4 regions of the Lentibacillus sp. genome follow, and region 2 is predicted to be linked to each of the others. Evidence: riboswitches for the same ligand, from Rfam matches in the RefSeq annotation. Region 2 holds a riboswitch; each other region holds the start of a gene.
What was found. Region 2 has a riboswitch for S-adenosylmethionine ahead of VK097_RS06055 (homocysteine S-methyltransferase family protein). Riboswitches for the same ligand answer to the same signal wherever they lie in the genome.

Region 1: it holds a riboswitch for S-adenosylmethionine, as region 2 does, so the genes downstream of both, metK (methionine adenosyltransferase) here and VK097_RS06055 (homocysteine S-methyltransferase family protein) in region 2, are expected to answer to the same signal.
Region 3: it holds a riboswitch for S-adenosylmethionine, as region 2 does, so the genes downstream of both, VK097_RS00030 (PLP-dependent aspartate aminotransferase family protein) here and VK097_RS06055 (homocysteine S-methyltransferase family protein) in region 2, are expected to answer to the same signal.
Region 4: it holds a riboswitch for S-adenosylmethionine, as region 2 does, so the genes downstream of both, VK097_RS00680 (5-methyltetrahydropteroyltriglutamate--homocysteine S-methyltransferase) here and VK097_RS06055 (homocysteine S-methyltransferase family protein) in region 2, are expected to answer to the same signal.

The regions. Positions count from the first base shown of each region.
Region 1 covers NZ_DATGTT010000053.1:5,665-13,961, forward strand. The annotation lists gene VK097_RS09720 (tetraprenyl-beta-curcumene synthase family protein) at 1-630, opposite strand, end outside; gene VK097_RS09725 (gamma carbonic anhydrase) at 872-1,393, shown strand; gene asnB (asparagine synthase (glutamine-hydrolyzing)) at 1,471-3,381, opposite strand; gene metK (methionine adenosyltransferase) at 3,633-4,835, opposite strand; SAM riboswitch class I at 5,038-5,145, opposite strand; gene pckA (phosphoenolpyruvate carboxykinase (ATP)) at 5,347-6,936, shown strand; gene VK097_RS09745 (ABC transporter substrate-binding protein) at 7,146-8,138, shown strand; gene VK097_RS09750 (ABC transporter ATP-binding protein) at 8,151-8,297, shown strand, end outside.
Region 2 covers NZ_DATGTT010000041.1:8,359-16,655, forward strand. The annotation lists gene VK097_RS06040 (SLC13 family permease) at 1-619, shown strand, start outside; gene cysC (adenylyl-sulfate kinase) at 673-1,275, shown strand; gene cysQ (3'(2'),5'-bisphosphate nucleotidase CysQ) at 1,275-2,075, shown strand; gene VK097_RS06055 (homocysteine S-methyltransferase family protein) at 2,278-3,327, opposite strand; SAM riboswitch class I at 3,409-3,505, opposite strand; gene VK097_RS06060 (hypothetical protein) at 3,799-4,020, shown strand; gene VK097_RS06065 (LysR family transcriptional regulator) at 4,189-5,064, opposite strand; gene mmgD (citrate synthase) at 5,248-6,357, shown strand; gene VK097_RS06075 (bifunctional 2-methylcitrate dehydratase/aconitate hydratase) at 6,417-7,853, shown strand; gene prpB (methylisocitrate lyase) at 7,873-8,297, shown strand, end outside.
Region 3 covers NZ_DATGTT010000001.1:1,622-9,918, reverse strand. The annotation lists gene VK097_RS00040 (YpmS family protein) at 344-970, opposite strand; gene VK097_RS00035 (SGNH/GDSL hydrolase family protein) at 984-1,892, opposite strand; gene VK097_RS00030 (PLP-dependent aspartate aminotransferase family protein) at 2,213-3,976, opposite strand; SAM riboswitch class I at 4,094-4,211, opposite strand; gene rarD (EamA family transporter RarD) at 4,828-5,730, opposite strand; gene megL (methionine gamma-lyase) at 6,048-7,232, shown strand; gene VK097_RS00015 (short-chain dehydrogenase) at 7,233-7,787, opposite strand; gene cls (cardiolipin synthase) at 7,932-8,297, shown strand, end outside.
Region 4 covers NZ_DATGTT010000005.1:30,036-38,332, reverse strand. The annotation lists gene VK097_RS00700 (NAD-dependent protein deacylase) at 1-110, shown strand, start outside; gene VK097_RS00695 (aspartyl-phosphate phosphatase Spo0E family protein) at 496-684, shown strand; gene VK097_RS00690 (hypothetical protein) at 725-988, opposite strand; gene VK097_RS00685 (DMT family transporter) at 1,046-1,972, opposite strand; SAM riboswitch class I at 2,175-2,271, shown strand; gene VK097_RS00680 (5-methyltetrahydropteroyltriglutamate--homocysteine S-methyltransferase) at 2,392-3,498, shown strand; gene VK097_RS00675 (cytochrome c oxidase assembly protein) at 3,627-4,505, opposite strand; gene VK097_RS00670 (FAD-binding oxidoreductase) at 4,688-6,070, opposite strand; gene VK097_RS00665 (VOC family protein) at 6,259-6,645, opposite strand; gene VK097_RS00660 (hypothetical protein) at 6,863-7,012, opposite strand; gene csaA (chaperone CsaA) at 7,043-7,375, opposite strand; gene VK097_RS00650 (DUF5392 family protein) at 7,759-8,202, shown strand.

The DNA of each region.
Region 1 (8,297 bases), on a different contig from region 2:
CGATCCTGAAGCCGCAGAATATTCATACCAATACAGCGGCGAGTCATCGGTATTGGCCTCATACCAGCCAACGAGCCTTGGGACCCGCTCTTCCAATTTCACATGTTTATGTACCTGCAAATCCCCATACAGGTTCTCGAGTTCCTGTAAATGTTCCCGGATAATACCAAAGGCATCCAAATGCCGCATTGTTTTTTGGCATGTCCGGACCAGATCGGCTAAATATTCACCATCCCTCTGTTCTGAACGCAGCGCGTAATAATGCTGAATTGGTTTTTTCCTGCTGAGCGCATCGGACATTGCTTCGTGGAGCAGTCGAAAATCATTCGGATCCAGCGACGTGCTCCGGTCGCACAGGTTGTCCAAATAGTCACTGATTGTCTGGTAGGCGACAATAAAACGGATTGCCTCCTGCCATCTGCAGCCGGCCAGCAAGGCATATACTGCTCCGCCCAGACAATGGAATCGCTTTGAATCAATACTTGCCAGTGCCTGCTGCCGCAATTCTTCATCAGGTATTTCACCAGCACGTTTCTGCCAAAAGTCGAGTTCCGCATTAACCAATGGAAAGATTTTACGGTAAACTTCCGCCATTAATGTAAATGGTGTTTTGGGTATGCTGTATGCCAACACCCATTCCTCCGATCAATCGATTCAAGAAATTGTTCAAATAGTCCGGTAAAAATGACACGTCGAAATTCTTTGTTGGCTTGTTTTTGTGCTGCTCATGAATTTAAATGCATACATTCCGCCCGCCAAAACTACGCCGCCTCGAACTTCTCGGTCTTTTTATCCTCTTTTTGAACAAACACTTCAAATCAGAAAAATTTGCTATACTGTATATATCACCATATTTTAAAGGGGGATTCAAATGATTCAGCCATATAAAAACAAACAGCCCGACATTCATCGCTCCGCTTTTATAGCAGATGACGCCGATGTCATTGGTGATGTGACAATCGGTGAACAATCAAGCATATGGTTCAAAACCGTCATCCGGGGAGATGTGGCACCGACAAAAATCGGTAAAGGTGTCAACATTCAGGATTTATCCCTTGTTCACCAAAGCCCGGACTTGCCGGTAACGGTAGAAGATTATGTCACCGCCGGCCATCAGGTGACACTCCATGGATGCACGGTCCGCGAGCACGCCCTGATCGGCATGGGTTCCATCATCCTCGATGGTGCCGAAGTCGGGGAGCATGCGTTTATCGGCGCCGGAAGCCTTGTACCGCCGGGCAAGAAAATTCCGCCGCGCTCGCTCGCATTAGGCAGACCCGCCAAAGTGGTCAGGGAATTGACCGACGAAGACTATCAGGAGATGGAGCGCGTCTATAAAACATATATGGAAAAAGGCCAGTACTATAAAATGAATCAGCAGCCGCCGGTTTGACTGATTGATCTTAGTGCTCGAAAAGCAGGCGATAACGGCTCAACGCCGCCATCGCCTGCTTTTAAACTTTATGATTTTTACGCTTCCGGTATAACTGATGCAACCCCCGGATCGGGCTGGCTCAATTCATTCGTATCAAATTTCTTCTCCACAAAAATTTGATGCCACAGCATAAACATGAGAACCGTCCATAGTTTACGGCTATAATCTCCTTTACCCTGACAATGGGCTTCAAGCAAATCCAGAACATATGACTTGTACAGCAGATGATCGGTCTCGCTTTCATGAATCAGCTTTTTCGCCCAGTCGTGCAGCTCACTCTTCAGCCAGTGACGGATTGGCACAGGGAAGCCAAGTTTTTTCCGGTCCAGCACGTGGTCCGGAATAATCCCGCGGGAAGCTTCACGCAAAATACTTTTCGTAGTGCCATTGGCAATCTTCATATCAACAGGTATGCCACTGGCTACCCGGAATACTTCCTTATCCAAAAATGGAACACGAAGTTCAAGCGAATTTGCCATTGTCATTCGATCCGCTTTTAATAAAATATCGCCGCGAAGCCATGTGTGGATATCAACATACTGCATCTGGCCTACAAGCGGATAATCACTGACATAGTCAAACAGACCCGCCGTTATTTGCTGATATCCTAATTCCTGCTTCCAGCCTTTCAACAGACCCTCTTTCTCCTGCTCCTCAAATATTTTGGCATTCCCGATATAACGCTCACGCAATGGGGTTGTACCGCGTTCAAGAAAGCTTTTGCCGCGAACACCTTCAGGGATCGTCTCAGCTACCCTTGCCAGAAGATTTTTCGCCGGACCCGGTATCGACTGAAACATTTTCAATGATTCCGGTTCACGATAAATGTTGTATCCGCCGAACAACTCATCAGATCCTTCGCCAGAGAGTGTGACCGTTACATGTTTACGCGCCTCGCGTGATACGAAATACAGCGGGATGCACGCCGGATCTGCCAGAGGATCGTCCATATGCCACATGATTTTCGGAAGTTTCTCTACAAATTCCTGAGGTGAAATAATATATGATATATTTTCGACTTCCAGTTTATCGGCGGTTTCTTTTGCGACATCGACTTCCGAATAGCCTTCGCGTTCAAACCCGACCGAAAATGTCTTGATATTCGGGTTGAATTCTTTGGCCATTGCTACTATAAGCGTCGAATCGATACCGCCGGATAAAAATGAACCGACCGGCACATCACTGCGCATATGCACTTTCACCGAATCATACATGACATCCTGAATGCGGTTGATCCAGTTCTGCTTTTCCATCAGTACCGGGGTGAACGTCGCGTGCCAATAGCGGTGGAAAGAAATGGGCTGAGCCGGTTTTTTCACAAAATAATGACCAGCTTCAGCTTTTTTGATTCCCTCTGTCATCGTCAAAGGCTCCGGAACATATTGAAAACTCAGGTAATGCTGCAGCGCTTCCGGGGCGACCGCTTCATTTTCCATCATTAATGTCAAACTCTTTTTTTCTGAGGCGAACACTGTTCCGTCTTTTGTTTCCCGGTAAAATAAAGGCTTAATGCCAAACGGATCACGTGCGCCATACATTGTTTCCTCTTGTTTGTCCCACAATAGGATAGAGAACATGCCGCGCAAATGTCGAAATGCCTGCTCTTTGTGCTTTGCAAATAATGCAGCAATCACTTCCGCATCCGATTCTATGGTAAAACTGAAGCCCTGTTCCATTAAATCATTGCGCAGCTCAATATAATTATAGATTTCACCATTAAAGATAAGCCAAATTTTATCATCATTATAACTTAACGGCTGTGCACCGCTGTCAATATCAATGATGCTCAGCCGCCTGAATCCGAACGAAACATATTCATCATGGTAATACCCTTCATCATCAGGTCCTCTTTGAAACATCACATTGTTTTGATTTTTAAAATTGTTTTGCTGCTGATCATTTGGTGCTATGGGATTATTTCGGAGCATACCGATAAAACCACACATAATTTATCCCCCTCTTTCTCTTTCATACCTCTTTAGAACCATTAAAAAATTATACCATAATTAAATAGTATATAGATGGTTGGAATTGTTTTTTAAAGAAATTATCATTTCTGATATATACTTATTTTCAGACACCCCTCGGGTCGTAGATAGCTGACGATCCCCTTCTTTATAGTTTCAGTTTTGACAAGAATTTCCTGGCTGATGACGAAAAAAAATGCGGTTTCGCCCGCACTTTTTTAGATTCCTTATCATCCCTCATGCACCAATGCCTGAAGTTCTTCAAGCTTATCTGTCTTTTCCCACGGGAACAGCGTATCTGTTCTGCCAAAATGACCGTATGCAGCAGTATTTTTAAAGATTGGCTTTTTCAAATCAAGCATCCGGATAATACCGGCCGGACGGAGGTCAAACACTTTCCGGATTGCCTTTGCGAGTTCATCTTCACTGACACTACCCGTACCGAATGTATCAACGGAAATTGATACCGGTTCAGCTACGCCAATTGCATAGGCCAGCTGGACTTCACATGTTTTGGCCAGTTCAGCAGCTACAATATTTTTGGCAACATAACGTGCTGCATATGCGGCGGAGCGATCGACTTTTGTATAATCCTTGCCGCTGAATGCACCACCGCCGTGACGGGCATAGCCGCCATATGTGTCAACAATAACTTTTCTTCCAGTCATTCCGGCATCGCCCTGTGGTCCGCCGATAACAAACCTGCCTGTCGGATTAATGATGTATTTCGTTGTTTCATCCAGAAGATTTGCCGGTACAGTCGGTCGAATAACATGCTCAATCATGTCTTTCTCAATTTGTTCTGCCGATGCTTCCTGGTGATGCTGGGTTGAAATAACGATCGTATCAACGCGTACCGGGATATCATGTTCATCATATTCGACTGTCACTTGTGTTTTCCCGTCAGGCCGCAGATAATCCAAGACGCCCTCTTTCCGGACATCTGCAAGCCGTTTTGCCAGTTTATGTGACAGCGAAATCGGCAGCGGCATCAGCTCTTCTGTTTCGTTGCAGGCAAAGCCGAACATCAATCCCTGGTCACCTGCACCAATCGAAGCAATTTCTTCATCGCTCATTTTTCCCTGACGTTCTTCCAAAGCTGTATCAACTCCGCCGGCAATGTCAGGTGATTGTTCATCAATCGCCGTAAGAACGGCACATGTTTCAGCATCAAAGCCGTATTTTGCCCGGGTATAGCCGATGTCTTTAATGGTCTGCCTGACAATCGATGGAATATCCACATATGTCGTTGTTGTGATCTCTCCCGCTACAAGTACCATCCCTGTCGTAACAGTTGTTTCACACGCAACCCTTGCATTTGGATCTTTTGCTAGTATTTCATCCAGTATCGCATCTGAAATCTGATCACAAATTTTATCAGGATGACCTTCCGTCACTGATTCAGATGTGAACAAACGACGTTTTACAGCCATGTGGCCATATCCTCCCTTAAATCTGTGGTACGGAACTCTTTTTCAGTGTATTTTACAATCATTTAACTTCTGAAAGTACGTGTTCAAAAAGGAGGATAACAACGAGAAATTCAATGTGCCATTGTAACCGGACTTTTTGAACATCCTTTAAAAACAAAAAAACCTTTCCTGCATCAAGAGGAAAGGAACCTGAGGCCTTTCGCTCTTATTGTTCAAGGAATGATCCTTGCACCAGATTAGCACCTTTTCACATTGCGTGATGGTTGCCGGGCTTCATCGGGTCTGTCCCTCCACCAACTCTGAATAAGAGAGTATCCGCTCGCAAATAATGGTACCGAAAAGCGTATGCGATGTCAACTGTTTTCATGAGCACAGACAACATTCACATGAAAATTTCATATAATTAATTAATAAAATAGTATGGACTAATTTACGGAATGTGTTATACTAATATCAAATTAAGTCATCAAGTCGAGTTTCGATTGAATTTACTAAAAGGCAGGTATCAAAAATGAAAACAAAAGAAGATGCACTTGTAACGAAAGAATTGCTGACTCATTCTAATATACAGACGAACCTTGCAGTACCAACATTGGTCGAGAAAATCCTTGAACGGAACGAAGCGACTTTGAGTGCCACCGGTGCAGTCTGCGCCTCTACAGGGATGTATACCGGTCGTTCGCCAAAGGATAAATTCATTGTGCAGGACGATATTTGTGAAGACTTTATTGAATGGGGTGATGTCAACCGCCCTATCGATGAAGAATCCTTCGATAACCTTTTCAGAAAGGTTACCGCTTATTTGCACGACAAAAATGAGCTTTTTCATTTCAGAGGGTTCGCTGGTGCCGATCCGAACCATCGTCTGCCAATTGAGGTGATCAATGAATATGCATGGCACAATTTATTTGCCCGGCAGCTGTTTATCACACCTACAGATGAAGAGTTTGCTGCGCATCAATCCGATTTCACCGTTATCTACGCACCAACATACAAGGCAGATCCGGCAGTAGATGGCACGAATTCCGAAACATTTATTCTTGTTTCATTTAAAAAACGGATTGTCCTGATCGGTGGAACCCAATATGCCGGTGAAATCAAAAAATCAATTTTTTCCGTCATGAACTATATTCTGCCGCAAAACAATATTTTGTCTATGCACTGCTCGGCAAACGTCGGTCAGGAAGGTGATGTTGCATTATTCTTCGGGCTTTCCGGAACAGGCAAAACAACCCTTTCAGCAGACCCTTATCGCCGTCTGATCGGTGACGATGAACACGGGTGGAGTTCAAATGGTGTCTTCAACATTGAAGGCGGATGCTATGCCAAGTGTATCAACCTGTCGCAGAAAAAAGAACCGCAGATTTACAACGCAATCCGCTTTGGCTCTGTGCTGGAAAACGTCATCCTTGATGAATCATCCCGTGAACCGGACTATGACGACACATCACTGACAGAGAATACGCGTGCAGCCTATCCGCTCGAAAATATTGACAATATCGTGTCGCCGAGTATAGCCGGTCATCCGAATACGATTATTTTCCTGACGGCTGATGCCTCCGGTACACTGCCGCCAATCAGCAGACTGACCAAAGAACAGGCCATGTATCATTTCCTGAGCGGCTATACGAGCAAACTTGCCGGTACGGAACGAGGCGTGACACAGCCGCAAGCAACTTTTTCGGCTTGTTTTGGTTCGCCATTCCTGCCGCTGGCTCCAGCAACATATGCTGAAATGCTCGGTGAAAAAATTGACCAGTACAATTCCAGTGTCTTTCTTGTCAACACCGGCTGGACCGGTGGATCATATGGTGTCGGGCAGCGTATGAAACTTTCTTACACCCGTGCCATGGTGCATTCCGCATTGGAAGGTGAACTGAACAATATCGAAACCGTTACGGACGATATTTTCGGACTTGAAGCACCAATGCATGTACCCGGTGTCCCGGATGAAGTGCTTGTACCCCGGAATACCTGGGCTGATAAAGAAGCGTATGATGCTGAAGCAAAAGCCTTGGCGATGAAATTTCACGAAAACTTCAGCAAATTCAACCACGCAAGTGAAGAAATCCGGAATGCAGGTCCGATTTACAAGGGCTGATTGAAAGCCATCTTAATTTACAGTTTCCTCATCCCAAAGGATTTAACATATGAAGGAAAATATCGGCAGCTCTATGCTGACAGCCGGTCTCATTATTGGGGGCCGGTTTTTTGTTTGAACACGCACTTATATGGGCATTCACACATTGTTTCTGGGCGCATAAACTATGTTGACATAACACTATTATTATGCGAAAGGGACGAATATTGATGAAAAAGCGTTTCTTTATTGCTTTATTTTCAAGTCTGCTGCTTATCACTGTATCAGCCTGCGGATCCGGCAGTGAAGCATCGAACATTAAATTAGCTGAAGTGACACGCTCAATCTTCTATGCGCCGCAATATGTAGCGATTGAAAAAGGCTTTTTTGAAGAAGAAGGTATCAGTATTGAGCTTCAGACTACATGGGGTGGCGATAAAACCATGACAGCATTGCTGTCGGATGGCGCAGATGTTGCCCTTGTCGGATCAGAAACGTCCATTTATGTTCAGGCACAAGGATCAAAAGACAAAGTCATTAACTTTGCCCAATTAACCCAGACAGACGGGACATTTCTGGTCGCCAAGGAACCAAAGCCTGATTTCGAATGGGAAAATCTTAAAGACAGTACATTTCTCGGGCAGCGTGTCGGCGGCATGCCACAGATGGTCGGAGAATACGTTTTGAAACAACATGGCATTGATCCGCACGCCGATTTAAACTTAATTCAAAATGTTGATTTCGCCAATATCCCGGGTGCATTTGCTTCCGGTGATGCCGAATATGTCCAGTTATTTGAACCAACGGCAAGCACATTTGAAAAAGAAGGAAAAGGGCATATAGTCGCCTCCTTTGGGAAGGAATCAGGCCACGTTCCATATACAACTTTTATGACAAAAGAAAGCTTTATGAACAATAGCCCGGAAACAATCAAGCATTTTACAAAGGCAGTCCATAAAGCACAAAACTGGGTTCAGGAAAACAGTGCAGAAGACATCGCTGAAGTGATTCAGCCTTATTTTAAAGACACAGAAATGGAGATGCTTGCAACTTCCATAGAACGCTATAAAAACCAGGGATCGTTCGCCACTGATCCGATTCTTGATAAAGAGGAATGGAATAACCTGAAAAACATTATGGATGAAGCCGGAGAATTACCGGAGGATATTCCATATGATGACCTTGTCAACACTAAAATTGCTGAGGAAGTCATAGGCAACTAAGGAGGAGCACATATGTCATTTCTTACCTTGGATCATGTGTCCCATCATTATTTCTCCAAAAAGAATTATACAAAAGCACTTGACAGCATATCCTTTTCGATAAATGAAGGTGAGTTTATTGCACTCCTAGGTCCGAGTGGATGCGGTAAATCAACGATA
Region 2 (8,297 bases):
ATTGGATACACCGGCTACCTTGAATCAGAGTCCTGCAAAAGGCTGGTTTTCCATCGTTGTGCTGCTCGGGCTGATTATGACGGTGACATTGGGATGGCTGAGCATGTTTAAAGCGATGGCACTGGCTGTGATGATATTCCTGGGATCAAAAGTTATTGCGCCTGAAGATGCCAAAACGTATGTTCACTTTAACGTGCTGCTCTTGATTGCCAGTGCGCTGGGAATCGGTGTCGCCATGCGGAAGACCGGGCTGGCCGAATGGATGGCGGAAGGCCTGCTGCAGTTCGGCGAGCCGTTAGGACTTGTGGCCATTCTGTTTATGGTCTATATTCTGACCAATATGTTTACCGAACTGGTCACCAACAGCGCAGCAGCAGTGTTAATGCTCCCAATCGGAATTGAAATGGCGCAGACGCTCGGGTATGAGCCGATGGGATTTGCTGTCGTGATTGCAATCGCCGCTTCGGCAAGTTTCATTACACCAATCGGTTATCAGACGAATCTGATCGTATACGGTCCCGGCGGCTATAAATTTACCGATTACGTGAAAGTCGGACTCCCGCTCAGTCTATTAGTAATGATCACATCTGTTTTGATAATTTATAATGTATGGTTTTAGTGGGACACGGGGTCAGATACCCCGTCCCAAACTTATTTTAGGAGGAAAAGTTGATGGCTAAATCAGAAAACATCGTATGGCATGACTCAAAAGTAACGAAAGAAAACCGGCGGCAGCTGAACAACCATAAAAGTGCTGTCATTTGGTTCACCGGCCTGTCCGGATCCGGCAAATCAACTATTTCGGTCGAACTGGAGAAAGAATTGTACAACCAGGGTGTGCGGACGTATCGTCTTGATGGTGACAACATCCGCCATGGGTTGAATAAAAACCTCGGCTTCAGTCCGGAAGACCGCAAAGAAAATATCCGCCGTATAGGCGAGGTTTCCAAACTGATGGTGGAGGCTGGATTATTCACATTATCAGCATTTATTTCACCATATCGCGAAGACCGTGATGATGTTCGCGAACTAATGGAAGACGGCGAATTTATCGAGATATTTGTTGATGCGAGTGTAGAAACGTGTGAATCCCGTGATCCAAAAGGGCTGTATAAGAAAGCACGCGCCGGCGAGATCAAAGGATTTACCGGAATCGATGCACCGTATGAAGCGCCGGTCAATCCGGAGGTCACGGTCGATACGGATAAGCAGAGCCTTGAGGAATCGGTTGAGACGATTGTGTCTTATTTGAAAGCGAAAGGATATTTGGAATAATGGCTGACGTGAGTTTAACGAAACTGCTGCAGATTTCATTGGACGCCGGACGGGAAATTTTGGATGTGTATAAGAAGGATTTTGATGTTGAAACGAAAGATGATGATTCGCCGTTGACGGAGGCTGACCAGCGTGCCCATCATTCGATTGTACGCGGTCTGCAGGAAGCGTATTCGGAGGTTCCTGTGTTGAGCGAGGAAGGCAGCGAAATCCCTTATGACGATCGCAAGGATTGGCCGGCATTTTTCCTCGTTGACCCGTTGGACGGCACAAAGGAATTTATTAAGAAAAACGGGGAATTCACTGTCAACATTGCGTTAATTGAAGGGCAGTATCCCGTTGCAGGTGTAATTTATGCTCCGGCATTGGATACGTTCTACTTTGGCAAAGAGGGTCTGGGTGCGTTTAAATTGGAGCAGGCGTCGCAGGCAGACGTGACCGGCGATGAGACCCTGGTTGCGCAGAGTGTCCGTTTGCCGTTTGCCGAGCAGGGCGACGTTGTTAATGTGGTGGCGAGCCGCTCCCATATGTCTGAAGAAACCGAAGCATTTATTGACGGCATTCGCCGGGAAAATGAAGTCGATGTTGTGTCGGCCGGCAGCTCGCTGAAATTTTGCCTCGTTGCTGAAGGAAAAGCCGACTATTACCCGCGTTATGCTCCGACGATGGAGTGGGACACCGGCGCCGGACAGGCGATTGTTGAAGCTGCAGGAGGCAACGTGCTCCGGTATGAGGATGATGAGCGGTTTTATTATAACCGGGAAAATTTAAAGAACGGCTGGTTTTTGGTTAAAAAATAGAGAGTGGGTTCACAGTACCCCCCTCTCTTTTTTTAAAAGGCTTTTAACATTTACTCCCAAATCGATCGACAGGCGCGTCAAATCGATCGACAGTCCCAGAAAATCGCTCGAGGTTGGTACAAAATCGCGCGGCGGCACGCGGAAATCGATCGGGAGCCTCAAATCCTATCAAAAAAGAAAATATGAACAATGTCGTTTGCCATTATGCTTTCGACCGGTAATTCAGGTTATGCTCCTTAAGTGTTTTATCTTTTCCGAACAAAAAGTGTTTCGCCATATCGGGGGAGTACTTCGAGTTGATCGCTTCCACACCTGTTGCTTCAGCGATGGCACGCAGCATGGCTGGTGATGCCCCGCAGCATAAACCAATATAGTTTATACCAATATCTTTTGCCTCTTTTGCCCATTCAGCTAACTCATACCGGTTATGGTACAGTGGATCTAATGCAGTTGGAAAAGTTGTTTCTAATGGTAAATGGCAGCTGCATCCGCCATCAGGCAAGTTAAAAAATGTTGGATTCTCGTTTGTTGTGCGATAAGGAATCGGCAACCCGCCTACATAGCCTTCCACATTTTTTCGTATGTCAGCGAGGTATGGCTGCATGGTATCAGGCCCGCGAAAACAATTCATGCCAACAACCAATGCACCTTTTTCAGAGAGTCGTTTACAAGACTCATCAACCGTATAACCGTCCCGCAAAATATTTTCGCCCATCAGCCCCAATGTAATAACTGCCGGCAGCCCTTGCTTACGGATTTCCTCCAATGCGATTTGTGCCTCTTCATGATAATAGAATGTCTCCCCATTTATGAAGTCAACGCCTTCTTCCTTGCACCATTTGATCATTTCGGCAAAGATACTTCTCACTTGTTCCTTTGATTCCGCATTTTCCGGATCAAAAAGATTTGTGTTGGAAATATTGCCGGCTACCAACGCTTCCTCTGTAGGATGCTCCTTGGCAACCTCTTTTGCCAGGCGAATCGCATTTCTGTTTAAAGGCTCAAGCAATTCTTCTTTACCGATAATACGCATTTTTTCCCGATGTGCATTATATGTAAAAGCTAATACGACATCTGAACCAGCATTCATATAATCCCTGTATGTCTGTTTAAGTGCCTCAGGATTATCCAGTGCCACTTCCGGAACAAATGAGCCGGCCTGCAGGTAGCCTCTTCGTTCCAGCTCAAATAAATATCCTTCTCCCGCAATAACGGTCCCATCCTGCAAACGTTCTTCCAAACTGCGCTTCATCATGTTACCTCCTTATAATGGTGTTTATAAATATAAAAAATCCCCTTCTTAAAATAAGAAGAGGATTTATTGCCATTACTCTTCTTATCTTCAGCATGACGCTTCTGGAATTAGCACAGGACAAATGTCTGTTGCTGAGGTTTCGCAGGGCCAGTCCCTCCACCTCTCTGGATAAGAAAATCAAAATTCAATTATGATATTGTCATTTACAATACAGCTAATTAAACAGTGTGTCAAGAATAAAATAGAAGTATCCAATTAGACAGAAAAACTGACTAATTGGATTTTTTAAATTTGTAAAATATTCCATGGAAACGCTTTACAATCTGGGACCTTAGTTCTAATATATAAATATGCTATCGGTGCATCATCACCTCCCAGAAAGTGGTTTGAAGTAATTTTGCCACCATGTCAGCTTTCAGCACGATAGTAATATAAAGCCGGCCTGTTTGGTCGAGGGGAGATACGAGAATGAATAAAAACAGAATATCGTTTGATGAGCTTTTCAGCCAGAATGAGCGGAGGTTTCAATACTATAAAAATCTGAGAATTGATTCGCATCATGAATTTTTCAATGAAGGGCTCGTGATCGTTTGGCGGCCTTATCGGCAATATCGGCCGGATTTAGGTTTAATGGCTACATATTTTAGCTATGTTATTCGTGTACGTCTTATGAGAAATCACAAAAAGTAAGAACCGATTTTATAGAAATAGATATTAGATTAAAAATATCATGCCTTCACCCTATAATCGAAATGAACTTGGAAAACGAGATCTATATCGGACGAAAAAATTAATAAATATTTTATGAAAAATGGCTATTGATGACGATGGGGTGGCTGGACGAGAGCCCTCGTCCAGTTACAACTCTTTCACATCAAGCATTTTTATAAATTGGACAAAGGCTTTAACGATGTTCATTTGGAGGGAGTCTTCATGATAATACATCCAGGTTTTGCGCGTTATCGGATTTCCTGCTGGATGATTTAATGTTTTAATGACAAGATCGGGATACGGGCGTACGACGAGATTTGCTATAATTGCATATCCCAGGCCATTGATCACCATTTCTTTGCATGTTTCCACCTGGTTTACCTGAATATTAATGTTGGGATGTTCTTTGTAGTTGCTGTACCACCAATTATCCGCAATATTTTTCATCTTCTCGTCTGTATGATAATCAATACGCGGCATTTTCGGGAGATTGTCCCATTCAAATTTCCATGGTGATGCAATGCATACTTCTTCTTCATAGAGCAATTCTTTCTGGTCATTCCAATTGTAGTCGCCTTTGATGAAACTGATATGCACATCATGATTGAGGATCCGCCGGTGTATTTCGCTGCTCCAGCCGGTAACAACCTGGAATTCCACGTTTGGGTAAGTTTGTTTAAAAAGCCGCAGTATTTTTGGCATTTTATTCAAAGCGAAAAAGTTTGACGCACCCACCCGTAATGTTCCTGTTACCTCCTGTTTCATATTATTCAGCTTTTCCTCAATTCTTGTCTGCTCCCGGAGCATTTTTCTTGCATGAAGCGCAAGTTCTTCTCCTTCTGGTGTGAACGTGATTCCCCGCTGTTTTCGAATGATCAGCTGCACACCATAATGTTCTTCAAGACTCTTTATGCGTGTTGTTAATGTCGGCTGTGATAAAAATAAATGTTTAGCAGTTTGTGTGATATTTCCGGTTGAATACAGAACATCAAGCATTTCCCAGTTTTGATATTTCAACAACATTCATCCCTTTATTTCTGATATTAAAAAAATTTATGTTTAATTATTGAAATTATATATTTTTATAATTGTAAATTCAACTTTATAATAGTGTTACAGATTATGAACCATGTACACAGGAACAACAAGAATGCGGAGTGAAAAGGTTTTCATTATGAAGAACTCATTATTGCAAAGGGGATGACTATGAAAACAGAAGAAACGTTTGTTCCGGGGTTAAAGGGTGTTGTTGCTTGTGAGACGGGTATTTCCCTATTGGATACAGAACGGGAAAAGATTAATATAAGAGGGCATGACTTGATTGATTTATCACAGGGAAAGACCTATGCAGATATGGTTTATCTGCTGTTGGAAGGGTCACTGCCCGATGACCGGGAAAGAGAGAAGCTGGAGAAAAAACTGAAGGCGCATTATGATATTCCAGAAAATGTGATGGAAGTGCTGGAGATGCTTCCGGAAAATATGCACGCCATGGATGGACAGCGTACTGCAATATCCGTGCTGGCCGGATATGATGATAAGATTGATGACCGCTCAATTTCTGTGAATAAAGAACGTGCTTATGAACTATTGGGCCAATTGCCGGCAATAACGGTAAACAGCTATCGCATTCTTAACGGAAAGGCCCCGGTAAAGCCGGATCCGGAGCTGTCATACAGTGCGAACTTTTTGTATATGATTACGGGGAAAGAACCGACAGATTTCCAGTCGAAAATTTTTGACAGCTCCCTGTTGCTGTACAGTGAACATGAAATGCCGAACTCAACATTTACGTCAAGGGTGATTGCATCGACTAACTCAGACATGTACGGTGCATTGTCCGGTGCGGTCGCTTCACTGAAAGGGAATTTGCATGGCGGTGCGAATGAAGCTGTGATGCGCATGCTGAAGGAGACGGATTCGGTTTCCGGTTTTGAACAATTAATGAAAACCAAACTGGAGAAAAAAGAGAAAATCATGGGCTTTGGACACCGGGTATATATGAACAGAATGGACCCGCGTGCATTGGTGATGAAAGAATCTCTGAAACAGCTTTGTGATATGAAAGGAGACACAACGCTGCTTGAAATGTGCGAAGCCGGTGAACATATTATGAAAGAAGAAAAAGGGTTGTACCCGAATCTTGACTATTATGCTGCACCAGTATATTGGATGCTTGGTGTTCCAATTCCGTTATATACACCAATCTTTTTCAGTTCCAGAGCTGCCGGCCTGTGTGCACATATTATTGAACAGCATGACAACAACCGCCTGTTCCGGCCGCGGGTGAAATATACCGGAAAAGAATTGGAATGAAGTTTACGAAACAGTCTTATAAATACAACTTCTATATGGAAACAGAAAGGACGTTGACAATGGAAAAGGTAAAAGATCAACAGAAAGTCGATGCGGTATTGGAAGAAATAGCAGATTATGTCTTATACAAAGAAATTACGAGTGAGGAAGCTTTTTCAACTGCACATTATGTGCTGTTAGATACACTTGGCTGCGGAATTCTTGCATTGGATTATCCGGAATGCACAAAGCTTTTGGGGCCAATTGTTCCCGGCACGATGGTTCCTGATGGGACACGGGTGCCAGGTACTCCCCATGTGCTTGACCCTGTACAAGGGGCATTTAATATTGGCGCGATGATTCGCTGGCTTGATTATAATGATACATGGCTTGCTGCGGAGTGGGGACACCCGTCAGATAACTTAGGTGGCATTCTTGCTGTGGCAGATTATCTCAGCAGAAAACGCATCCGCAATGGCGAGCAGCCGGTAGAGATTCGCGACGTGCTGGAGGCGATGATTAAGGCACATGAAATTCAAGGTATTCTTGCGTTGGAAAACAGTTTGAATCGTGTGGGACTTGACCATGTGCTGTATGTGAAGATAGCGACGACAGCTGTTGTTGCCAAAATGCTCGGCGGAAGCAAGGAAGAAATCATGAATGCCTTGTCAAACGCGTGGATTGATAATTCCAGCTTGCGCACCTATCGCCATGCACCAAACACTGGTTCAAGAAAATCATGGGCTGCCGGGGATGCCACCAGCAGAGGCGTTCGTTTGGCAATGATGGCTGTTCAGGGTGAGATGGGCTATGCGACAGCGTTAAGTGCACCCGGCTGGGGTTTTCAGGATGTGCTTTTTAATAAGCAGGAATTAACGATAAGCCAGCCATTCGACAGCTATGTTATGGAGAATGTTTTATTTAAAGTGGCATACCCTGCTGAGTTTCATGCACAAACAGCTGCGGAGGCTGCGGTACAGCTTCATCCGGAAGTGAAAGACCGTTTGGATGACATTGATCAAATAAGCATCACGACCCATGAGTCTGCTATCCGGATTATCGATAAAAAAGGACCATTGTATAACCCTGCAGACCGTGATCATTGCATCCAGTACATTACAGCAGTCGGACTGATGAACGGCAATGTGACAGCAGAAGATTATGAAGCAGAGGCAGCCGCAAATTCAATGATCGATACATTGCGTGACAAGATGGTACTGACTGAAAACAAAGCATATACGGAAGATTATCTGGATCCGGAAAAACGTTCAATTGCAAATGCAGTACAAATTCACTTTAAAGACGGTACAACAACAGATAATGTGGAAGTAGAGTATCCGCTGGGTCATCGATTCAGAAGGGAAGAGGCAATGCCTGAATTGCGGAAAAAGTATTCTTTCAATCTTTCTGCAGCGTATGCAAAGAAACAGCAGCGGGAAATTGAAAGGGCAAGTTTTGATTACCAGAAACTTACCGTAATGGCGGTTCATGAATTTGTAGATCTTTTCGTTAAGTAAAAAGGGAGGAAGAAAGCATATGGCATGGATTGTTGATCCTTCATCAACACAAGAAGAATTGGCAGCTCAGTTTAAGGAATTAATTGTAGGCGAGGATATTTTGCAAATCCCCGGTTCCCATGATTCGATGGCCGCATTGATGGCCAAAAAAGCAGGTTTCCAGGCACTCTACTTGTCAGGCGGGGCGTATACAGCGAGCCTTGGAATTCCTGACCTTGGGATGATTACGTCAACAGAGGTGGCAGAGCGGGCGAAAGAATTGGTCCGCGCCGCAAATCTGCCGGCGCTCGTTGATATTGATACAGGATTCGGCGGTGTACTGAATGTTGCACGAACCGCTGCAGAAATGTATGAAGCGAAAGTTGCTGCCGTACAAATTGAAGACCAGCAGCTGCCTAAAAAGTGCGGACATTTAAACGGAAAACGTCTAGTGACAAAAGAAGA
Region 3 (8,297 bases), on a different contig from region 2:
TTCAAACAAAAAGGGGCTGGGACAAAACTAAAACGTTCAACACTAAAAACGAATGATAGCCAGGAGATTCTAGTAAAATGTAGGTATATGTTTTAACTACCGCTTCGGAAAAACACTACGCTTTCCGGGGGCGGCTGATGAGCCTCCTCGTGCTTTCAGCACTCCGGGGTCTCATCCAGGCCTATGCTCCCCCCAGGAGTCTCCGTATTTTTCCTGCGCTGGTTTACGCGGAACCCCATGTTACAACAAAAAGAAAAATCCGAACTGATTCGAAAGCTATCTGAAGAAATTTGAATCATCGTTCGGATTTTGCTTTACCTTAAATGCTTTTGTCCCAGCCCCATCAATAGTATCTTTTTTCGATTCCCAATGTTTCGTAAGGTATTTCAATATTAAAAGCAAGGTTGTTAGATTCCAGGTCAAAACTTTCGACACTGACGTTTAAGTTACTTCTAATTTCCATATCGGTTACTGCGACGTAGATTTCTTCATTTTTCGGATCGACCGTTACCCACTCCGGCATTGGCAGGTACTTTTTCAGGTACTCCATAATCTTTTTGTTAGGCAGTGCCAGTTTACCGATAGAAATTGATTCCTGTTTCAGAATGACATCGCCGTTGTCCTGGACAACTGGTTCCAGATGTACGGACACCGGAACAGTTGATGAAAAAACAGGAAGTTCCCCGATCAATTCCACATCCTTATCAAGTGAAATACTGTACTGATGGTCACTATCGTCCAGCAGTGTTTCAATATAAGCATTTACCAGCTCATTGACATTTTGCTTCGAGGTCCGCACCGTAAACTCCGAGCTTCGTTGCGTGTTGTCTTCTGACGGTGTCGGTGTCTCTGTTTCAGATACTGGCCAGAAAATAAGCGCCAGGATGCAGAGGAGTACCAGCACGTTAAAACCAAGGAGCCAGAAGAAAATGCATTTCCATGTGTTTCTTTTCTTTTTATGTTTCGGCACAGTGTCCGCCCCCCTATTGTTCTGTTACATATTTCAATACACGTCTGGCAAAAAGTTGGTACCCCTGATGGCTCGGATGAAAATTATCCTCCGCAAACAATTCTTTATCCCCGCTTTTGAATAAGTCCGCGATCGGTATGAATGTCGCATGATCATATTGCTCTGTTATGCGCCGGCTGGTTTTATTCCAGTCCTCGACAATCATGCTCAGTTCTTTTATATTCGGAAAGTAATGCATGAAAGGATTATATATACCGATTAAATAAATCTCAGCGTTATCATTCAAAGTGTTTATTTTATCAAGAATTTCCTGTAAGTTATCTTCGTATGCTTCTTTTGCCGGTGTGAAATCATTAATCTTCAAATCGGTGAAATTTTCTTTAACGACCTGCATAATATCATTAGCCCCGATAGTAATCAGGACGATATCAGCTTCTTCAACGGACTGAGTTACCTTTGGTTTCTCAAGCCGTTTTAGAAGCTGATCCGATCGATTTCCGCGTTTGCCGTAATTATCAAATGTCACCAGCTGATTGTTTCGATTAATTGTATTGTCCAAAATACCGACATAACCGCCATCCACAACATTATCACCGACACCTTGGGTCAATGAATCACCAAGAGCCGTAACGTTTGCTTCCCGATTGGAAAAAAAGTTAATGGTACGTTGGACGGCTTCACTGAATATGTCCTGCAGATTTGTCATCGGCTTTCCGGTTGTTTCCGCAGACGTCTGATTATCGTCCTGGGATGTTTTTTCTTCTTTGTCGGCAGTGTCTTTGGTATCTTCTTTCTGTTCCTGCTGTTCATTGTTATCAGTGGATACGTTCTTGGAATTTTCCGGCGGATCCACGACGAGAAAGAGTGTTATGCCAATAAGCAGTATGCCCAAAATAATGAGCGTGTATAGTCTTTTATTCATGATTTCACACCTATTGTAAGTTATTCTTGTGGTGCTGGCTGGGTTCATCATATATATGTAATGCTTTAATTTGCAAGTGTCAGGCTTTCCAGTACATTTAATTCACATATAATGTTCGGTAAACCACTGAAAACAGCGGCTGGCTGCTCGTAAATGTCCGATTATGTTCAACTGACATATAGTGAATACACCGCTATGTAGTTTTATTTTATTATACCATGATTACGCTTGGCTAATCCCCACTATATATCATATTTAAACTTAAAAAATTCGCCTTCAATCGAAGGCGAATTTTTAAGTTGCAGTTTTATAAACAGTTTTTAAGCCTGGACGTTCGCTGGTGCTTTTCGGACGCCGTTTTTCCGGATACTTACGGCTTCCTCGTAAGCATTTTTGTCTGAAATAACGGTTATCCCGGCAGTCTGCACGTTCTCCGGTGTCCGGACTGCAGCAGGGTTTTCCGCCCAAACAATACGGGTGTTTTTCTCGTTCAACTGTTTGGTTAAGTCTGCCGGAAGTGCCTGATCATTGGTCAGAACGGCATCAACCGTTAATGGGACGTTGTTTATTTGATCAAACGTCTTATCAGTTAAAATCGTTTTTTCTGACGGATTGATTGAAACAATTTGAAATCCGAGCTGCTGCAGCCGTTTTGCACTTTGGTAAACTGAACTGTCCGTTGAATCCAGCCCGAATACAGCAATTGTTTTTTGGCGTATGCCGCCATTCGCACGGTCAAACGGCGAAGCGAGCAGCCAGTTAATGGCATCTTCTTCGGTCGGTTCAATGGTTGGTGCTTTACCGGTTGCCTTTGCAATCGCATGATCAAGATCGGCCAGCGTGTCTTTTGTTGATTCCAGCCCGATTGACAGACGAACTAATTCTTCGGTTACACCGCTTTTTTTTAGGTCCTCGGTGCCAAGCTGCTGGTGGGTGGTGGATGCCGGGTGGATAATCAGTGATTTTGCATCCCCGACGTTGGCAACGTGTGACCAAAGATTAACGCTGTCGATTAATTTCCTGCCTGCTTCACGCCCGCCTTTAATGCCGAATGTGATGATTGATCCGTAACCGTTTTGCAAATATTTATCCGCTAAGTTGTGGGAAGGGTGTTCTTCCAGCCCCGGATAGTTAACCCATTCGACGGCGGGATGATTTTTCAGATAGTCTGCCACTACTTCAGCATTTTGATTGTGACGTTCAACGCGCAGATGGAGCGTTTCAAGGCCTTGCAGCAGCAGGAATGCATTTTGCGGGCTCAGACTGGCACCGATATCCCGCAGCAGCTGGACACGCAATTTCGTAGCAAACGCAGCTGGTCCGACATCGACATAGCGCAGGCCGTTATAGCTTTCATCTGGCTCGGTAAACCCAGGAAAGTTCCCGTTGCCCCAGTTGAAACGACCACCATCAACAACGACGCCTCCAATCGCGGTACCGTGCCCCCCGATCCACTTAGTGGCGGAATGGACAACAATGTCAGCTCCCCAGGAAAGTGGTTTTGTGCCGTATGGTGTTGCAAACGTATTGTCAATAATAAGCGGGATATCATGATCATGTGCGATCCCGGCGAGTACCTCAAGATCCAATACGTTCAAACTTGGATTGGTAATGATTTCACCAAATATTGCTTTTGTTTTATCGGTAATCGCATTTTTGATGGCATCATGGTCTGTGCCGTCGACAAGTTTTACATTAATACCATATTTAGGCAATGTGTTAGCAAATAAATTGTATGTGCCGCCGTACAGATTACTGTCAGCGATAATTTCATCACCGCTGCCGGCAAGGTTCAAAATGGACAAGGTGATAGCGGCCATTCCGGATGAAGTGGCAACGGCTGCAACACCATCTTCGAGAAGGGCCATTCGCTGTTCAAACGCATCATTGGTCGGGTTCATAATACGGGTATAGATGTTGCCTGGCTCCGCAAGTCCGAATAGATTTTGAGCGTGTTCGGTATCCCGGAACACATAGGAAGTTGTCTGATAGATTGGAACCGCCCGGGATCCGGTTGTCGGATCTGGCTCCTGACCTCCGTGAAGCAGTTGTGTTTCCTGGTTGGGAAGATGAAAATTGGTCATGAAAAATTCCTCCTTAAGTAATGGTGTATTTCTGTATTCAGTGAAGATAAGCGGTTGGAGGGATGAAACAAAAACCCCCTTCATAAGAGAAGAGGGTTGTTTATGTAACCGGTCCTCCCCTTATCTTCCAGATCCCGCCTGATCTGTAGGATTTAGCACCTTTCAAGGCAAAGTGACTTGCCTCGATGGTTGCCGGGCTTCGCAGGGCCTATCCCTCCACCGCTCTTGATAAGAGATTCAAATGTTATTAATTTAATGAACATTATATACATGGTTCAGTCTATTAGTCAAGTATTTTTTGAATTTTTAACTCTTTTAGTAAAGATTGTTGCTGCTTTTGCATAAGCCTCCTTTTTCATCGGAGTTGATATAAACTGCGACGTGCTATGAAAAGATGTGTGAGTGCAATAATACCGCTTCGGAAAAACACTTGGTGCTCGTCGTGTTGCAAGAACTTTGGTGAAGCAGCACTCCTCGTAACTCGCAGATTACTCGGTGGATGTTTCGCTCGTCGCTTTCCGCGGTCGGCTGGTGAGCCTCCTCGAACTCAGTTCTGCGGGGTCTCACCGATGCCTTTCCTCCCGCTGGAGTCTCCGTATTTTTCCTTCGCTGGTTTGGAGATATTTCGCTTCTAATCATTATGGGTTCTATTATGATGGTTGATTGGAGCGGAGGGCAGTTGTCTCCTGCGGGAAAGCGGGCGGCTAAGATCTGAGCGGGAAGCCGTCTTTGCTTCCGAGGAAGCTGAAGCGTTGCCCGCGGAAAGCAGCTGCCCGAAGCGGAAATCAACTCTGTCACTACATCGCAGTTTATAAAATTTGTAAAAAAACAATAATCTTTTTGAAAACAATCTAGCTTTTTTCCTGCCGGCGAATCGATTTTGGATGGGCAGAAGCCATGTAAATAATGAGAGCTGCCCAGATCAATGCAAAAGAAGTCAGATGTGCAGTGGAGAAAGTTTCCTTATAAACAAACACACCGAGAATCAGGATGATGGTTGGTGCAATATACTGCAAAAATCCGACCATCGATAATGGAATCTTTCTTGCACCAGTTGCGAACAGGAGAAGCGGAACAGCAGTTGCCACGCCAGCTCCAATCAATAATGGGCCTGTAGTGGAAAACATGATATCCGGTTCTATGGAACTATCCGGTATGAAAAGCAGATAAATAAGGGCAATGGGTGAAACGATCATGGTTTCGATGGTTAGTCCGAACATGGCACTGATATCGACCGTCTTTTTCAAAAGACCATAAATGGCGAAGCTGAACGCCAGCACCAGCGCTACCCATGGAAATACACCATAGCTGAAGGTGAGATTGACGACTCCGACTCCGGCCAGAATAAATGCGAACAGCTGCCGTCTTGTCAGCGATTCTTTTAACACAATCATCCCCAATAAGATACTGACAAGCGGGTTGATGTAATAGCCGAGACTTGTCTGGATGACATGATCATTATTGACGGCCCAGATAAAGGTGAGCCAGTTCAAACTGATAACAAAAGAGGCAAGCGTAATGCCAATCAATTGTTTCTTATTTTTTATGATTGTTTTAAATTCCTGGACGAACGGTTTCCATTTCCGCACAGCGAAAACGATGACAAGCATAAAAATAAATGACCAGAGAATGCGGTGAGCTAATATTTCATCAGGGGATGTGTCATTGAGCAGTTTCCAGTAAATTGGCAAAAACCCCCATAAAAAATAGGCGCTGACGGCATATAGAATACCTGCTTTATTTTCCTGGTTCATGGTGTGCCTCCTTTATGTAATGGTGCTGAATTATGTAAATAATCCAAGTTTAGATCCTATTCTATAAAAAAGCAATCAGCCTGCACTGCTCTTTTAGAGGAAACGCTTTCAAAATTGTTCAGAATGCAATAAAATAATAGTATAGCAGTTTTATCCTGCCTTTACAGACAGTCAGCTGTCCCGCAATAAAATGATAAAGACAGTAAAATTCTTAATGGCGCGAGAAGTTGCCTGTACAGGTCCGATTGCGTTCAACTATCATTCAGCGTGAAAAAGCGCTGCGCTGGATGAAATTTCAATTTATAGGGGGATTATCAATGACGAAAAATCATAAATACTTCGAAACATCCGCTATTCATGACGGTTATGATCCGTCCGATGTGCTGGGGAGTCTTACCACACCGCTGTTCCAGACATCCACGTTTACATTCAGAACCGCGGAGGAAGGGGAGCGCCGTTTTGCCGGTGAGGAAGATGGCTATATGTATTCAAGGCTTGGCAATCCGACCGTCAAAGTTCTCGAGGAAAAAATGGCTGCCCTGGAAAAGGGAGAGCGAGGATTGGCATTTGCGTCAGGGATGGCCGCAGTTTCGGCGGTTCTGGTTGCACTGACGAAAGCAAACGATCATATTCTATGTTCGGCGGGTTTATACGGCTGTACATTTGGTTTAATAAGTATGATGAAAGAAAAATATAACATTGAACACGATTTTTCAATGATGGAAACAAAGGATGAGGTGCGGGCATTAATCCGGCCGGAAACGGCTTGCATTTATGTTGAGACACCGATTAATCCGACAATGAAACTGATTGATCTGGAAATGGTTGCAGAGGTGGCACATGAACATGGCATACCGGTTGTGGTCGATAACACATTCGCCTCACCGTATTTGCAGCGCCCGCTTGAACTTGGCTGTGATGTCGTTATTCACAGTGCGACCAAATACATTGGCGGACATGGTGATGTCATAGCCGGGGTCGCTGTCGGGAAGAAGGATTTCCTGGATAACGTGCAGATGACGACACAGAAAGATATGGGTGGCATCATGTCACCGCTTGATGCGTGGCTCCTGATCAGAGGCCTGAAAACTCTCCCGATCCGGGTTGACCGGCACTCTGACAATGCAGAAAAGATCTATGCAAAGTTGAACAGCCATCCAAAAGTGAGCCGTGTTCTATATCCGGATGACAGTGACCATCCTGATTACCGCATTCGGCAAAACCAAATGAAACGCGGCGGCGGTCTCATTTCCTTTGAGATAAACGGCACAAAAAAGGATGCGCAGAACATGCTGAATAATCTCGGCTTTATCAAAATTGCCGTCAGTCTGGGGGATGCCGAGACGTTGATTCAGCATCCGGCAACGATGACCCACTCGGTCGTTCCGGAAGCATCCAGGCAGGAAATGGGAATAACCGACCAGCTTATCCGGTTATCGGTCGGGCTTGAAGAATGGGAAGACGTCTGGGAAGACTTGGAGCAGGCGCTGGATCGGCTATAATTATGGCCGTTTATCCCAAGGCTCGAGTGTCCCGACAACCGTCTCGTCTTTATCCGATTTGATTGCTTGAATGACGCCATCTGAAATTTCTTCGTGTGTGAGCCATCTTGAGTGGTTACTTTCCACAATAAATCCCAGATAGACACGCCTGTACAGACATTTTTTCGGTACAGGCGTGTTTTCTTTAATCCAAAAACGTGCACTGCTCTGAACATGAAACAAATGCCATGAATTATTTGCATGATAATCCTGTATGACGTTCAAAATATCGGATAGTGCATTTGGTGCTGTCGAGTGAATCCAACTGACAACGATATCCGGGACCCCATCGGCTGCTAAAACGCTAGTCAGTTGTTGTTTCAGCTGTTCGCTGTCTCGATAATCAACTGATATACCATAACTGTTTTCCGGATGCTTGCTTTCAATCCGGACATTTTCCAATTTTCGTCTGTCACGCCCGATGATATAGACCGTATAATCCATTTCATTGAACCAGCGGGAAACACCTTTCAGCATGCCGGATCCCCCAATGATCAGTGCCCGTTTAGCTGACACGTAAAGCCCTCCTTTTGTTATAACCCGGAGTAAATGCTCTGATCTCAATTTTTTCAAAGCGATTTAACAACAGATTAACGCATGAAGGAAAATTATGCTATGATAAGGTGAAATGACTCGTTTTCGCAAAGAGAGGTTTTACGTGTGGGACTTTGGTCAATCCTTTTGGAAGTCGTCATTGGTTTAAACATTGCGCTGGCCTTAGCCATCATTTTTCTGGAGCGGAAAGATGCAACGGCAACGTGGGCCTGGCTGATGGTCCTGCTTTTTATCCCTATAGCCGGCTTCCTTTTGTATTTGATTTTTGGGAGACGGATCAGCGGACAGCGTATTTTTACTTGGGACACTAAAGTGAAATTAGGGGTGAAGTTCGCTGTACAGGAACAACTGCGTGCGCTGAAAAAAGGTAATTTTCATTACAAAAATCCGAAACTGGCCGAGTATAAAGAACTGTACTACTTGCATCTGAGCAATGATGATGCGATTTTGACACAAGATAACAGTGTGGAC
Region 4 (8,297 bases), on a different contig from region 2:
GTGCCAGGCTGGTGATTGTCAACCGGGATCCGACTGACCTTAACAAATATGCCGATGAGGTCATTCATTCAAGAGAAATCGGCGACGTGCTGGGAGAATGGGACAGCTGAGTTGAAGTTTGCAGCACTTCCTGAACGCCTTTTCCTCCGCCTGCCCCGCTGTCAACACAAGAATGCGGTCCATCCTCCAATTCATCGCGGACCCTCTTTTTCGCCTTTCATATACGACGGGAAGCTTGTTAGGATCGGGGATTTGTATTGTCTGGAACACCTGAAACTACATCTGCCTACAAAAATTGATCATGACTCGCATTCCCGCCCTTTTTTAAATCTAATTCAATCTCCCTTTCTGATAAATTATGTCGCATTATGTAATGTTTTGACTTTGTTTGTAGAATCTATTGCGTTTGATATCAGTAATGGACATAATAGTTTTTGTGCGCGTTTTTAAGTCAAAGGTCCCGATAATTTTACATATTATGAAAGGTGGATATATATGAAAGTTTTTGAAGCAAAACCGCAACAATCGGGGTTGGAAATGGCTATCCTGGCCAAACAAAAGGAAATGATTGAAGCGGGATTGACATATGGCTTAACAGATCAAAAAACAATAAGGTGCAGTCAGCAACTTGACAAACTTTTAAACATGTATAAAAGCAACAGGGACTTTGAGCTCACTGGATGATCCCTGAATCCGGACAAATGACTTGTATATTAAATCAGAATTACTGAAACCGGGACTTGATGGTATCAAGGTCATTTATAAATTGCTCAACTTCCTCCTGATTCAGACGGACGAGCACTTGATCATATAACGTCAGAACTTGTCCGTCCTCTTCGCGTCTGTTTTCAGTCAAATAATCGAAAAGTGCATTCAGCTGCTTTTTGCTAAGGATTGTTTCGGTAGAGAAATGCTTCACCTTTTGCAGTATAAATGCTTGAGCCCTCGAGTCAAATTCTCCGGAAACGATCTCTCCGTTTAGCGCCATAACTTCACTCCTGTATCACTCTCAGTCGTTCTGTTAGTTTATGTAAACTGTAAGATTTTAATCTATTTCGTTAACGGCTTGCCGTATGTTTGATTCGGTCATTTCCTTACGTTTTTTTGTCGTCAAAATAACACCGGAAATGACGACCAAAGCACCAGCAATCTTCATCAATGTGATCGTTTCATCGAGCCAAAGATATGCTCCGATCATCGTGACCACCGGCAGAAAGTTTAAAAATATTGAAGCTTGTGAAGCACCAAGCTTCCCCACAGCACGATTATAAAAAATGAGTGCTATAAACGATGGAAAAATGCCGAGATAAGTCAGTCCTAACATGTTTGACGGAATCTTTAATTCAGTTGGCACTCCTGTGATAAACCATTCAACCATAACAATGGGCAGCAGCACAACTGCTGAAATACCGCTCATGACGAAAAGAGCTCCGAATTGCGGGAACAAATGCATATATTTATTTACCAGAATGGAATAGACCGCCCATGATATAATTGCACCGATCATAATGGCATCGCCGATATTCCAGTTCATAGCTGCGAGCGAGAAAATGTTGCCATCCAGCACGACCCAAACAGCACCCAACAAAGATATAAGCACCCCTAATAATTGCACGTTACGGAGTCTTTCCTTTAAAAGGATGGCACTCAGGACAACCGTTGCAACCGGAATAACCGCTTCCAGAACGGACACATTCGCAGACGTTGTAAACTGCAGCGCACTATAAATGAACGTATTGAAAAACGTAATCCCTGTTAATGTCATGATCAAAAACGGTTTTTTATATTTCAAAAACTTATGACGATATCGCCAGGCGCTGCGCAGACCTAAAGGCAGTGTAACGATAAACGCCACCGCCAGACGGAAAAACGCAATCGTGAATGGCGGCAGCTCATTAATCGCCCTTCCCGTTAGAATATTCCCCGCATAAAAAATCACCACAAAAAGCATCATGATGTAAGCATAGACCATGGAACCCCTCTTTTTATAACACTTAAAACATTGGCTTTTATCATCAATTAATTCTAATAACACTTGTATTGTCCTCGTTAAATATCAGTAAGTATAGATTATTGTAACATAACCACCTGACTTCTTTTTTTGAAAATTCCTTCTTGACATTCAAATATAACTGGTGTAATCTGTTCATTAATCTCATAATTGAATTAAAACATTCTTATCCAGAGAGGCGGAGGGACTGGCCCTTTGAAGCCTCAGCATCGGTCTATGACTGTGCTAATTCCAGAAGGCGTAATGCTTACAGATAAGAAGAGTGATGATGAATTTCAAACCTCTTCTTATCTGAAGAGGTTTTTTACGTTTCCGTTATTGATTCGGTTATCAATCACCTTGTATCCAAAACCAAATTTTAACAGAAAGAGGGTATGACAATGACTCAAACTGTAACAAAAGCACCATTCCGTGCAGACCACGTTGGAAGTCTGCTGCGCCCTGACCGGCTGCATGAAGCTAGAAGTGAATTTCAAAACGGCACGATTTCCGCCAACCGGTTACGTGAGGTGGAAAACGAAGAAATCAAACGGGTTGTTGACAAGCAAATTGAAGCGGGGTTGCAGGCTGTAACTGACGGTGAGTTCCGACGGACATGGTTCCATCTTGATTTCATGGAGCATCTGAACGGGTTTGAAGGCTATGTTCCTGAACACGGTTATGCATTTCAGGGCCAAGAATCGGAAAAATATAATGTCCGGAATTCGGGTGACATTTCCTTCAATCCGGACCATCCGTTTCTTGGAGATGTCAAAGATTTGATTGATATCGTGGACGGAAGATCTTCCGTAAAATTTGCCATCCCAAGTCCGAATATGTTTTTTAATGATGGGATCAGAAACCCTGATATTTACCCGGATCTGGAGAAATATGCTGAAGATATCATCCAAACATACCAGGATGCGGTTCAGGCGTTTTACGACGCGGGTCTTCGCTACCTGCAGTTGGATGATGTATATATTGCAGGACTTGCGGCAGACAGCGTGCCTTGGAATGAGGACTCCGGTGATGCCCGGGATTTTCTGATTGATTTGGCTGTCCGAGTCCTGAATGAAAGCCTTGCGAAGAAACCGGACGATTTAACCGTTACGGTACATCTTTGCCGCGGCAATTACCGCTCAACATGGGCATTTGAAGGCAGTTATGACCGTATTGCCCCAAAACTGTTTGCGAAGGGTAAAGTAGATGGATTTTTCCTTGAATATGATGACGAGCGTTCAGGGGGATTCAACCCACTCAAATACATTCCGGAAGATGGGCCGCGTGTTGTGCTCGGTGTGGTGACATCGAAAACGGGCGCATTGGAAGACAATAAAGACGTGGTTGACCGCATCAAAACAGCATCAGAATATGTCCAGTTGAACCAGCTGTGTCTGAGTCCGCAATGCGGCTTTGCTTCCACCCATCACGGCAACGAACTGAGTGAAGAACAGCAATGGGCAAAGCTGAAATTCATTGTGGATGTGGCAAAAGAAGTTTGGGGATAACGAAAAAACAGCTTGCAGATGATTTCTGCGAGCTGTTTTTTGCTCCCATAAAATTGCCGCTAAACTGTTCCGCCTATAATTGGAATTTCATTGAGTAATTGTTTGTCAAAGTTTGGCAAGTGTATAATTTATCGTTTTTTCCCTTTATTTCGTCTGTTGCGCTCATTCAATTTAATGACGACACCTTGAACAACACGCGTATCGTCATCCACTTTTCCTTCGTTTTCTTCCTCCTGCAACCCCCACATTTTCAACAGGTAAAACAGAGCGACCGAGTAACTGGACAACTGCAGAAATTTCAGCACACCGCCTGCCAGCTGCTGATCATAAACAGCTGTCAATGCAGGAAGCAGTTCGCCGGAAACCGCTGTGTAGGAGGTATACATCGGATCCTGTATGACCAACAGGAAAATACCAATCGGCATTAAAAACAATGCGGTGAAAAATACATAGGCCACACGCATGAAATAGCTATGATCGGATATTTCCCTCGATGGCTGAATGATGATCCACCATGTAAGAAGTGCGAATGTCACGAGCAATACCTCATAGAGAAACTGCAGCAGCGCATTTCCAGTAACGGCATTAAAAACCGACGGGATAAGGAATACCGTGACAAGGCCATTGAATACGACCGCCAGCGGCCATGGATGCGCAAATAAGAATTTGGCAATTTTTGACCGTTTGTGACGCCAGAAAAAGATTTTCAGATATGCTTTCGGGAAACTCAGAATAAATAGCGGCGCCACAATAAAGGCCATCGTAGACAACTGAAATACCAGCGCACTGACCAAATAATCATCAGCAGCCAGAGCAAATGGTGACCCTTCCACAAGATAGAATAAAATGACTGCTGAGAAAAAATAAGTCTTATGCTTACTTGTCACGTTATAGTGAGGTGATCTGATAATTGTTTTTCCATACCAATAACAAAGCAGCACCGCCGTCACCAGAGTAACGGGGCTAACCAGTTCATACCACGCATAATCGGCAAGTAAAGAGCCCATTCTGAATCACCACCATTCTTTCGCCGGCTGGCTTTTGTCCCTTTTAGTTTACCAAATTATGAAGAAAATTGATACAAATCACTTTCGAATTGCGGGATGAGCTTACTACGCCGCACTTCACATTAGTGTCCATTTCGATCGAGTATTAGCGGGAACTTTGGCAGTGCCAAGGTGTTTCCGCTTCACTCAATTATTTTTCCAGGATTCAAAAGATCTTCAGGATCGAGTGCCTGCTTAATTTTGCGCATGACACCGAGCGCCTCACCGTGTTCACGTTTCTGATATTTCTGTTTGCCTGTGCCGACACCATGTTCGCCGGTGCAGGTACCGCCGCGCTCGAGTGCGTAACCGACAATCCGTTCGTTCACCTGGTTGGCACGCTCAATATCATCCGGATTGTCCGGGTCAAGCATCAGCAGAATATGATAGTTCCCGTCACCAACATGTCCGACAATGCCGCCGGAAAGCCCTGATTCGCCAATGGCTACTCTTGCATCTTTAACCGCACCGGCCAATTCGGATATCGGCACACAGACATCGGTGACCATTTGTTTTCTGCCCGGGTGATTATGAATGAATGCATAGGCTGCATTATGCCGGGCCTCCCACAGTTTGTTACGTCCGGCGGTTTCCGTTTCGAATTCAATCTGCCGGCAGCGCATGTCACTGACGATTTCCTCCATGAACGCAATATCATGCTTCAGGCCTGCTTCATTACCGTGCAGTTCCAAAAATAATGTCGGTACTTCACTATAATCTGTTTCACTATACCGGTTCATTTGCTTAATCGATTCTTCATCGACCAATTCCACACGGGCAATTGGAATACCGGCTTGCATGATGGCGATGACAGCATCAACTGCATCATCCACACTGGTAAATTCCGCTCTGGCAGCCATAATATGCTCGGGAATCCCGATGACTTTCAGTGTCAGCTCGGTAAAACAGCCAAGTGTCCCTTCCGAACCGATAAAAAGTCCGTTCAAGTTGTAGCCGGACGACGATTTTGCCGCCATGCTGCCGGTATGTATAATGGTGCCATCTGCCAGTACAACTTCCATATCACGCACATTGTCCCGCATAATGCCATATTTGACCGAAGTTGTCCCGCTCGCGTTGGTCGATGCCATGCCCCCAAGCGTTGCATCTGCACCGGGGTCAACTGTGAAAAACAGGCCGTACTTTTTTAACTCTTTGTCCAGCTGCGACCGGGTGACACCAGGCTGCACCTTCACAAGAAAATCATCCTCGCGAACTTCCAGCACTTTGTTCATGTTGGCAAAATCAATCACAATCCCACCGTGCTCCGGGATGACATTGGCCTCAAGACTGGACCCGTAGCCATATGGCACAACAGGTATTTCGTACTTATTTGCCAGTTTAACCGTTTCACTCACTTCATCTGCATTTTCCGGAAACACAACAATATCCGGCAAATGCGGTGTGTGATATGATTCATCCGAGCTGTGCTGCTCCAGCATCGTCTGATTCGTGGTAACACGATCTTTTGCCAAAACTTGCTGCAATTCCTCCACCAGTTTTGTGTTCGTTTGTGTCCCCTCCATAAATACATTCCCCCTATTGTTTTTGCCTTATCCTTTACTCCGCATGTAACTGGCAGTAAGACCCCCTCTTCATGACGATGAGGTGAAAACAAAGAAGATTAGTCGGGAATTCAACTGCCAGGAAATGTCCGATTCGGCTCAACTAACATTCAGTGGCGGCAAAGCGCACCACTGAATGAAGTTTCACTTTAGCGGGCCTGTGAGATTTGAATCAGGTTGCCGCACGTATCATCAAAAATCGCAAATGTGACAGGTCCTGCTTCAGTCGGCTCCATCGAAAATTCCACATCGTGCTCCTTCAAGCGATCATATTCCTTATTAATGTCATCAACGACAAATGATGTGATTGGGATTCCCTGTTCATAAATCGCTTTTTGATAAGCCTTTGCCGCATCGTTTTCATTTGGCTCCAGGAGCAGTTCAACCCCATCCGGCTCTTCCGGCGATACAACGGTCAGCCATTTAAAGTCCCCTGCCGGCATATCCATTTTTTTCTGGAACCCAAGAACTTCCGTATAAAATTGCAAGGCTTTCTCCTGATTTTCTACAAATACACTTGTGATTTTAATCCGCATGTCGATCCTCCATTCAGTTATTTCTATTATAGCAGGAATGTTGGAATATTTTAAAGTTGCTATCAAAAAACGTCCCCATATCCATTCTGAAATGATTATGGAGACGTTTTGGATGATGTTTTTTTATGGAACCAAGTAGAATCAACCTCAGCATACCCCTCAGCATGATTCAACTGCTGTATCGCAGTAAAATCATCGTCATGAAATGGACGTACCTTTACTTGTTGATTGATTTTTTAATGTCAGCTCCATGTCTGACTTCCTTTCCAAGGTTACTTGTATTGATTGGACTAATTGTGAACTTTGGCGATTTAATTGTGAACTCCAGCGAATTTCCTGTGAACTTTGGCGAATTCCACGTCGGCATCGAACGCCTCCTCCCCCATTCAATCACTCACTACGATATCCGCGTACCATTCGCAACCGGTTCATCCGGTCTCAGCAGCACAACGTCATCTTCCTCCTGGACACCGCCAATGACCAGAACTTCAGATTTGTATCCGGCAATCCGCATCGGCGGGAAGTTCACGACACCGACAACCTGGCGTCCCTCCAGCTCTTCCGGCTCATATCTCCGGGTAATCTGTGCCGAGGATTGTTTCGTTCCAATCGCCTCACCAAAATCTATCTCCAGTTTAATGGCCGGCTTTTTGGCTTCCAGAAAAGGTTCAGCCTTTAAGACCGTACCAACACGCATTTCAATTTCCATAAAGTCATCAATCGTAGCCAACGTAAATCCCTCCAAATAATTTTCCTGCGGGACAACCATGCCCCAATTAACAATTTCGCGAAAGTGCTTGTATATTCCTGCTTTTTTGCCGTAACTGAGCAAAAAATTCTATATTAAGCTTTTAATATGACAAATAACGGCTATCATTATATAATAAAAATAAGAATAAATTCCTTAAGGGGAGTAGCTTTTACAGCAAAGCCGTCATTTCGGAGTGGACCTCATATTCCCGGCTTTGCTGGCAACGGACAGTTGTTAGCAAGACCTTGCCATTCGAATCGGCAGGTCTTTTTTCATACCATGGAGCATTTTGATCGGCACAACCTGAAGCCGATTCACGATATAAACTTGTTTAAATCATTTTTGAGGAGCGGAGAAGATATATGAATCAATTCATGTCCAAAGGGATGCCCACATTCATTGAGAAGGAACTGGAGATTATTGATGAGCTGGTCAAACCAAAACTCAAGAAAAGTTCCAAATATATGTTTGTTGCCCTTCCTTTATTGAGTATTTCGATTATCAATCTATTTTTCATGCTGGTTATTGAAGGGTACAGTCAAGACATGATGCTTGCGCTGGGCATCTACGCCTTGTTAGGTGCGATTGGTGCCGCACTGTATAAAGAATCCAAGCATATGAATAAAGAAATACGGCAAATCGGGATGGATCATATCATTAAGCGGATTAAGGAAAGCGAGCATGTGAATGATTATATGAAAAATCAGTACATCAATAATGTGAAAGCCAAGCCAAAATTCAGCATGCAAACCTTCTTTAACTTCCTGTCAGAAGAACACCGACGGAAAAAAATGATGGAAAACTGAAGTTCCAATGGAGAACCCCACATCATGGGATTCTCCTTTTTTTACTCTGCCATTTTCCCCAAAATCACTTGAGGTTGACCCCCCGGGTATCACGG